Regions from separate parts of the Aeribacillus sp. FSL M8-0235 genome, predicted to be linked through region 1. Evidence: predicted binding sites of a transcription regulator. Region 1 holds the regulator's gene; the other holds the start of a gene.
What was found. The regulator NrdR, encoded in region 1, represses ribonucleotide reductase genes. The targets are predictions, from matches to a motif close to AACACNATATATNGTGTT.
Positions count from the first base shown of each region.

Region 2: NSQ71_RS12215 (vitamin B12-dependent ribonucleotide reductase) is a predicted target of NrdR. The motif match lies at 1,792-1,809, and genes of this name have one in related genera.

Region 1 is NZ_JBBOBW010000001.1:2,824,962-2,829,398, forward strand. Features, by position in the region: gene dnaI (primosomal protein DnaI) at 1-106, opposite strand, end outside; gene NSQ71_RS13860 (replication initiation and membrane attachment family protein) at 125-1,519, opposite strand; gene nrdR (transcriptional regulator NrdR) at 1,566-2,027, opposite strand; gene speD (adenosylmethionine decarboxylase) at 2,458-2,838, opposite strand; gene NSQ71_RS13875 (glyceraldehyde-3-phosphate dehydrogenase) at 3,100-4,125, opposite strand; gene coaE (dephospho-CoA kinase) at 4,278-4,437, opposite strand, start outside.
Region 2 is NZ_JBBOBW010000001.1:2,518,712-2,523,148, reverse strand. Features, by position in the region: gene gcvPB (aminomethyl-transferring glycine dehydrogenase subunit GcvPB) at 1-112, shown strand, start outside; gene NSQ71_RS12225 (rhodanese-like domain-containing protein) at 153-527, opposite strand; gene NSQ71_RS12220 (lipoate--protein ligase family protein) at 721-1,557, shown strand; gene NSQ71_RS12215 (vitamin B12-dependent ribonucleotide reductase) at 1,881-4,437, shown strand, end outside.

The DNA.
Region 1 (4,437 bases):
ACCTGACATCTTTGTCCGATTTTATTTGCTGTTTCAAGTTCAAATACGTTTCCCGAAACCCTTTGCTGTTCATGAATTGTTTTAAATGATTTTGCAGGGATTCCATCTTCCTCCCTCCTTTCACCTAGTCCTTCTGTTTATTTTTATATTTTTTAATCCGCTCCTGTAGCTTTTGTTTTTCTTTTTCAAACGCTTCCGGATCGATGTTTTCTACCTGTTGATTTTCGTTTTCCAAAAGCCATGAAGGGAGTTTTTCTTTTCGAACGATTTTTTTGCTGACAGTCTTCTTATCCTTTGTTTCCGCCCAAGTTAAATATTTCTTATGTTCTTTTTTCGCCACATCCACTGCATCCTTCACAGTTTTAATTCCTAATCGAGCCCAGTGGCTGGCAATTTTCTCAACATACGCTCTTGACAATCTCATATTTGTTTTTAGCAGGACATAATAAATTAAAACGTTGACAACTCCGGGAAGCAGCTTTTGCTGAAACATGACATCTTCAATAATTTTCAAATCCGCTGCGGACGGTTCAATACCGCCTGAAATATCTTTTAGAAACTGTCTTGGAGAGATGGATTCAAGCTGTCGAATTAATTCCTTATCTTTTGACTGTTCAATTTCTTCGTCTTTCACCCGCTGATTCAAAGGCTGAAGCCTATCAACAAGCTCTGGAAGACGGTTGCCGTGATTCAGCTTATACCAATCCCTCGCCCATTTTCGCAGCTCGTCTAAATTAATTTGCTCATCATGATCCAAAGAACGGATGACCAGATTTTTCATTTCAATTGGATCAATTCCATAAACATATGCTAATTTCTCAACAGCTTCCTTAACCGCAGGCGTGATCGCTTTTTTGGGCACAATATGCTCTGATAAACCGGCATAAAACAATTGAAAATCAAAGGACTGGTTTTGAATCGAAATCGGTTCTCCAGGCGCATGATCAAAAAGCTCCTGATCGTTTTCCTCGGGTTCCATTGCAATATTGGCTGAAAGCTCAGATGGGTGGATCGATTGGTATACTTCATGAAATGATCTTGTCACATCTTTGGCGTTGCTATCAACCGATTTATCGGAAAAATAGCTTTTCAATCTTTGGTACACCGTTTTTCCAACTCTGTTATATAAATATATGTTCAACATTCCATCATAAAAAAATTGTTTGGGGGAAAGAGGTCGTTGAAGTTCATAAATATATTTTTTCGGTTCGCTTTCATCGACAAGGTATGTTTTTAAAAGACCTATTCCTTCTAATTTCAAACGGTCATGATAAATTTCATTTAATGGGGATTGAGTAACAGCCATTAAAAAATGGTGGGTCGATTCCGTCCCCCAAAGACGGTTTTGTTCAAGCTCGCTCCAAAGCGTCATGTATAAGTTTAACGTTCTTGGCCCGATTAAGGGCTGGTACAGTAATGTAAGAACTTTTCGGTCAAATTCATGAATCAAACTGCTCGTACATTTCACAACGTAGCGATCAACAGGCAGCAGCTCTTTCCAGTGATGATGTCCAATCATTTTTTCAAAACCTTCCCAAATAGCATGTCATAATCTCGCAGCTCTTTTATGAACGTTCTTTTTTGATCAGTTCTTTCAATTCCTCAATAAAGACATTTATATCTTTAAATTGCCTGTAAACAGAAGCAAATCGAACGTATGCGACTTCATCAATTTCGGCTAGTCTGTCCATCACCATTTCGCCGATCGTTTCGCTTGATATTTCCGATGTACCTAGATTTCTTAGTTCTTTTTCAATATCATGCGCAGCATCTTCCAATTTTTTTAAAGAAACCGGTCTTTTCTCACAAGCTTTAATCATCCCGCGCAAAACTTTTTCCCTGCTGAACTCTTCACGTGTTCCTTCCTTTTTCACAACGATGAGCGGAATTTCTTCCACTTTTTCAAACGTTGTGAACCGATATTGACATTCCTCACATTCCCTTCGCCTCCGAATTGATCTCCCTTCATCGACTGGACGCGAATCTAAAACACGTGTTCCAAAATGGTGGCAGGAAGGGCATTTCATATCACCAGCTCCAATCTTTTTAACTAAATCAAAAAAGCTCTACCTACATCTTATTAAATAGCATTGGATCAGACAAGAAACTTTCAAGCTCTTGTATTTTTGTTATAGATAATTCGACTGAATGAAATGGATTTCTGTCAGTCCGGTCCAATCAAATGATGTTCGAACCGCCAAACAGTGATGGCAGCCATGCCAATAAAAGCTTTTTTATTTTTACATCACTACAATGAATGATTTTAAAAACATCAAAGCCTCTTTTTCATAACGGCTTTGAAGGGGGTAGAATAACTCGGTCCTTTGAGGCCACAAATAAGATGCCTCTAAATACCATTCAATATGAAATATTATTCTTTATTATAATATAAAAAGAGGTGCAGTAAAAAGCTGACACCTCTTTGCATTTCCATTCAAATTTTATTCTGTTTTCACTTTAAAGTGCTTTTGCTTGACCCTGTTTGATTTGAACAGGACCCATACCGCGAGGAATTTCAATATTTTCGCGCGTTTGAGCACCTAAAGCTTCAGAAATGTAATCCGCTGCAATATTTGGATTTAAATCACCGCAAGTGTACACATCAATGCTAGCATATCCATGCTCTGGAAAACTATGAATTGTTAGGTGTGACTCTGAAATGATCACAACTCCGCTTACACCCTGAGGCGCAAACTTATGAAACGCAACCTCCCGGATTTCAGCACCTGATTTTAATGCTGCATTTACAAACGTTTTTTCAATAAATTCCAAGTCATTCAACTTATCAAAGTCGCATCCCCACAGCTCAGAGATAACGTGACGTCCCATTGTTTCCATAGCCATGGATCCCCCTTTATAAATTTTTATGAATTCTTCGCACTCTGGTATGTTTAACTACCACGGGGGAAAGTTAGTCCAAAGAGGTCCTAACCCTTTAAGTAGCCACATTACCTTGCGTTTAAGAAGTTCACGAAAAATAGTATATATGGTTTGATTTGTTTTTGCAACATACTTTGTCAAAAATTTTGCGCTGAAAAAAGTATCCAAACAAAAAGAAGAAGAGGGTCAATCTTTGTAAAGATCAACCCTCCCATCATTTTATACAGCTGCGGCCAATTTATTCAATTTGCTTGCTACAAGTTTTGCTAAATCCACAACGCGGCAAGAGTAGCCCCATTCATTATCATACCATGCAAGCACTTTTACCTTTCTTGTTCCCATAACCATTGTCGTTAAACCGTCGACAATAGCAGAGTGCGGGTTTGTGTTGTAGTCAACCGATACGAGCGGTTCTGAAGAAAAATCTAATATCCCCTTCAGCTTTCCTTGAGAAGCTTGGATAAACGCTTCATTTACCTCTTCAACGGTCACATCGCGTTTTAGATCTACAACAAAGTCTACGAGGGAGACGTTTGGTGTAGGCACTCTTAATGCAAGACCGTGCAATTTTCCTTTTAATTGCGGTAAAACTAAACCGATCGCTTTTGCTGCACCGGTAGTTGTCGGAATGATTGATTGGGCGCACGCTCGCGCTCTTCTTAAATCTTTATGCGGATTATCAATATTTCTTTGATCGTTCGTATATGCGTGGACAGTGGTCATTAAACCATATTCAATGCCAAACTGTTCATCAAGAACTTTTGCAACAGGCGCTAGACAGTTTGTTGTGCAAGAAGCATTCGAAATAATGACATGGTTGTCAGGATCATATTGTTCTTCGTTTACACCGATAACAATCGTTACATCTTCATTTTTTCCAGGTGCTGTTAAAATGACTTTCTTCGCCCCTGCCTCAACATGCATCATCGCTTTTTCACGGGAGTTGAATTTTCCTGTCGCTTCAATCACTATGTCCACATCTAGATCTTTCCAGGGAAGTTCAATAGGATTTCGATTGTTCAAAAGAAGCACTTTATGGCCATTTACAATTAAATGATCTTCTTTTGGAATGACTTCTCCTTCAAATTTCCCATGGTTTGTATCGTATTTAATTAAATGAGCCAATGTTTCTGCTGGATAGCTTGCATTGATTGCTACGATATTCAAATCTCCTTCTAAAATTGCTTTTCTGAATACCATTCGGCCAATTCGGCCGAAACCGTTAATGGCAACCTTAGCACTCATGTGAATATCCCCTTCCGGCATTATGTTACACTTTTTATCTCCTATTCTGTTAATTAGTATATCATATTTATAAAATAACGAAACAATTATTTTAATCGTTTCTTAAAAAATATATACTAAAAATAAAAAAAACCGCTCTATTCACGAGCGGATTAACCAATTCCCCAATTCATGAGAATGTTTTCCAATTGCTGTTCCGTTTCTTCTAATGTTCCATCATTATTGATCACTGCATCGGCAAATTTTACTTTTTCTTTCAAAGGCATTTGTGCATTGATGCGTGATAAAGCTTCTTTCTTCGAAAAATTATTC
Region 2 (4,437 bases), 310 kb from region 1:
AGCGGAGGAAGAACCGGAAATCGTTCAAGAAGCTCCTCATACAACAGTCGTCAAAAGGCTCGATGAAACACTCGCAGCAAGAAATCCGATATTAAAATATGAAAAAAAGTAAGGATTCGCGTTTTGCGAATCCTTATCTTTTATACTTGATTTTATTTCCCTTTTTTAATTTTTCCAGTCCACTTTTTAAAGCCGCCCTTTAAATAATAGAGCTCCTGATAGCCTTTTTTCTTCAGCATTTGTGCGGCTCGCCCGCTTCTTGCACTTGACTGGCAATATAAATAAACCGGTTTGTCTGGGCGGATTTCTTTATAGCGCTGTCTCAATTGGGAAAGGGGAATATTTCTTGCTCCTAAAATGTGGCCACCTTCAAATTCATTCGGCTCCCGCACATCGATGAGCTGCGCTTTCCGATAGCCGGCTTTAAATTCTTCCTCCGTTAATCCTTTCATAATCTTTTTTTGATATAAAAATGTGGCCAAAAAATAAATGATAATAGCTGCAAGAATGAGCAATGACCATTCCACGCTTGTTCGACTCCTTTTTATTTGTTTGAATTTATTTGTTTGAAGTTCATGTGAACATACATACGAATGTTGGACAACATTTATTATATAAAACAAGAATGGAAATGTCATTTCTTTTCGGGCGTTTTATTTAACAATATCCTCTTCATTTGATAGACTAAAAAAGCAAATATAAAATAAAGAGGGTTGCGATATGGGAAAAGAATTATGGAATTATATTGATTCTGGCTTTTCATCCCCTTTTTACAATATGGCTCTTGATGAAGCTTTATTGGACTGGCACAGTGAAGGAAAAATCGCTCCGACGATTCGTTTTTACGGATGGAATCCGCCGACATTATCCATCGGCTATTTTCAAAAGGTTGAAAAAGAAATTGATATGGATGCTGTAAGACGACACGGCCTTGGCTTTGTACGAAGACCAACAGGCGGAAGGGGCGTGCTGCATGACAAGGAGCTTACATATAGCGTCATCGTATCCGAAGATCATCCGCGAATGCCCAAAACCGTGACAGAGGCTTATCGTGTAATTTCGGAAGGAATTTTGCATGGATTTCGCTTGTTAGGCTTAGACGCTCATTTTGCAATTCCAAGAACGGATGAAGAAAAACAGCATTTGAAAAATCCGCGGTCATCTGTATGCTTTGATGCACCGTCTTGGTATGAGCTGGTAGTTGAAGGAAGAAAAGTTGCCGGGAGTGCCCAAACTCGCCAGAAAGGCGTTATCCTGCAGCACGGCTCGATATTGCTAGATTTAGATGAAAAGCTGCTGTTCGACTTGTTTAAATATCCTAATGAGCGAGTCAGGGAAAGATTAGAGAAAAACTTTAAAAATAAAGCGGTGGCGATCAACGACCTTAGAGAAACTCCAGTCACAATGGAAGAGGCATGGAGCGCCTTTAAAAAAGGGTTTGAATACGGGCTTGATATTGAGTTGAGACCGTACCAATTGTCTAGCGAACAAGAAGAGTATGTGAAAAAACTGGCTAAAGAGAAATATGAAACAGAAGAATGGAATTTTAGAAGATGAAGCGGCGAACATGCCGTTTTTTGTATGATCAAAATGAAATGGATCGTTGCTTGTAAATTAAGGTGCCGATGTGTTTTCAAAAACTGCAACTGACAAATTTCTTCAAATACCGCCGGAATGATTCTAAGATCATTAAATTTCTTTTCCTTGCTTCTTTTTTTGGTTAGTTTTACATTTGACATTTTCATAATGTAGCGTATATCATACAATATATAGAGCAAACAAATGTTCTTTAGCACAATATATTGTTATTTTTTCGTTGATAATATCATCTAAATGTGGTAACGTATATCAAGTACGATATTTTTAAGGGAGTTGTGAATATGACAGTGGCGCTGAATGAGAAAATGAAAATTGATGTGGAGAAGCTGAATAAAGATATCAGCCTTTTCCCGCAGGTGCATCCGATTACGGAAGATATGAAAATCACGCACAAAGGTGTTTCGCGCCTTGTAATGCTGGACAGGTATTCATTTAAAGACACTGAAAAAATTACGCTATCTGAAGGCGATTTTGTAGTGCTGACGATCAAGGAAGATCCAAAATTTCCTGCAAGAGGGCTAGGCTACATTAAAGAAATTGATTGGGAAAATAAAAAGGCAAAGGTTCAGGTCGAAGAAGAGTTTCGTCATACTCTTGAAAAGCCTGAAGAACGGGAGACGGGAATCATCGTTCGCTCTTTAGATGTTATCGAAAAACCGCTTGAAATTTTTTATGAACAAATTGCCAAAAGAAATGCAACAGGTCTTGCTGCTGTTGAAAAAACAGAAGAAAAAAGAAAAGAATGGTTTGAAAAATTTTATCAAGAGCTCGTCAATCTGCATTTTATTCCGGCTGGCCGGGTTCTTTACGGCGCAGGAGCAGGAACCGAAGTGACGTATTTTAACTGCTATGTCATGCCCTTTGTAAAAGATTCCCGTGAAGGGATCTCTGAACACCGCAAACAAGTAATGGAAATTATGAGCCGCGGAGGCGGTGTCGGTACGAACGGTTCAACATTGAGACCAAGAAACACATTAGCCCGAGGTGTAAACGGCAAATCATCAGGATCTGTGTCGTGGCTGGATGACATTGCAAAATTAACCCATCTTGTTGAACAAGGTGGCTCACGGCGAGGAGCCCAAATGATTATGCTGGCCGACTGGCATCCTGACATCATTGAATTTATCGTTTCCAAAATGCAAAACCCGCGCATTTTGCGCTACTTAATTGAAAATACAAATGATGAAGGAATTAAGAAGGCGGCTGAAGACAAGCTCAAATTTGTTCCTCTTACACAGCAAGAGCGCGACATGTATCAAGGAATTGTCAACTTTAAAAATGTTCCGGGCAAAGGAGGCTTTTCAGACGCTGTTATTAGAGAGGCGGAATTAAAGCTTCGAGTCGGAGGAACATATACTGTTCATAATCCGGAATTTTTAACAGGCGCTAACATTTCTGTCTGCTTGACGAAAGAGTTTATGGAAGCAGTGGAAGAAGATCGGGAGTATGAGCTTCGCTTCCCAGATGTGGAAAGCTACAATGATGAAGAAATGAAGATTTACAATGAAGAATGGCATAAAGTTGGCGATGTGCGCGAATGGGAGAAAATGGGGCATCGCGTGCGCGTGTACCGCAAAATTCGCGCAAGAGAGCTTTGGAAGCTGATTAACATTTGTGCAACCTATTCAGCGGAGCCAGGTATTTTCTTCATTGACAATGCCAATGATATGACGAACGCAAGAGCATACGGTCAAAAGGTTGTTGCAACAAATCCGTGCGGTGAACAGCCTCTTGCACCATATTCCGTCTGCAACTTAGCAGCAGTAAACTTGGCGAAGATGGTCGACAAGGAAAAGAAAGCTGTTGACTATGAAAAGCTCAAACGAACTGTGGAAATCGGCGTCAGAATGCAAGATAATGTCATTGATGCTACGCCTTATTTTCTCGAAGAAAACAAAAAGCAAGCGCTGGGTGAACGGCGCATCGGCTTAGGCGTTATGGGTTTGGCGGACTTGCTTATCTACTGCGAAAAAGAATATGGAGCAGAGGACGGCAACAAGCTTGTTGATGAAGTGTTTAAGGTAATTGCAACGACCGCATACCGGGCATCAATAGAACTGGCAAAAGAAAAAGGCAGCTTCCCGTTCCTAGTCGGCGAAACGGAGGAAGAGACGCAAAAATTAAGACAAGCCTTCATTAATACAGGATATATGAAAAAAATGCCGGAAGATATTCGCGAAAACATTTTAAAATATGGTATTCGCAACTCGCATTTGCTGACGGTAGCACCGACAGGATCAACTGGCACTATGGTTGGCGTTTCTACAGGTCTTGAGCCATATTTCTCCTTCTCATACTACCGAAGCGGGCGTCTTGGCAAATTTATTGAAGTAAAAGCGGATATCGTTCAAGAATATTTAAATGAACATCCGGAAGCTGACCCGAATCATTTACCGCATTGGTTTGTGTCAGCGATGGACTTGTCGCCTGAAGCTCATGCCGATGTGCAATGCATCATTCAACGATGGGTCGATTCAAGCCTTTCCAAAACAGTAAATGCACCGAAAGGCTATACAGTTGATCAAGTGCAAAAAGTATATGAGCGCCTATGGAAGGGCGGAGCAAAAGGCGGAACTGTTTATGTAGACGGAAGCCGTGATACCCAAGTCCTGACATTAAAAGCGGAAGAAAATGTATTGAATGACGACATTCCGGAATCGACGAAAGAAAATGAAGGCAAAGTTGTGTTAATGAACACTGTTCAAGATTTGCGCTCAACTGATGTCACATATGGCAACGAAGTCGGCAATACATGTCCTGTTTGCCGGGAAGGGAAGGTTCAAGAAATCGGCGGCTGCAATACTTGTACAAAATGCGGTGCCCAATTGAAATGTGGAT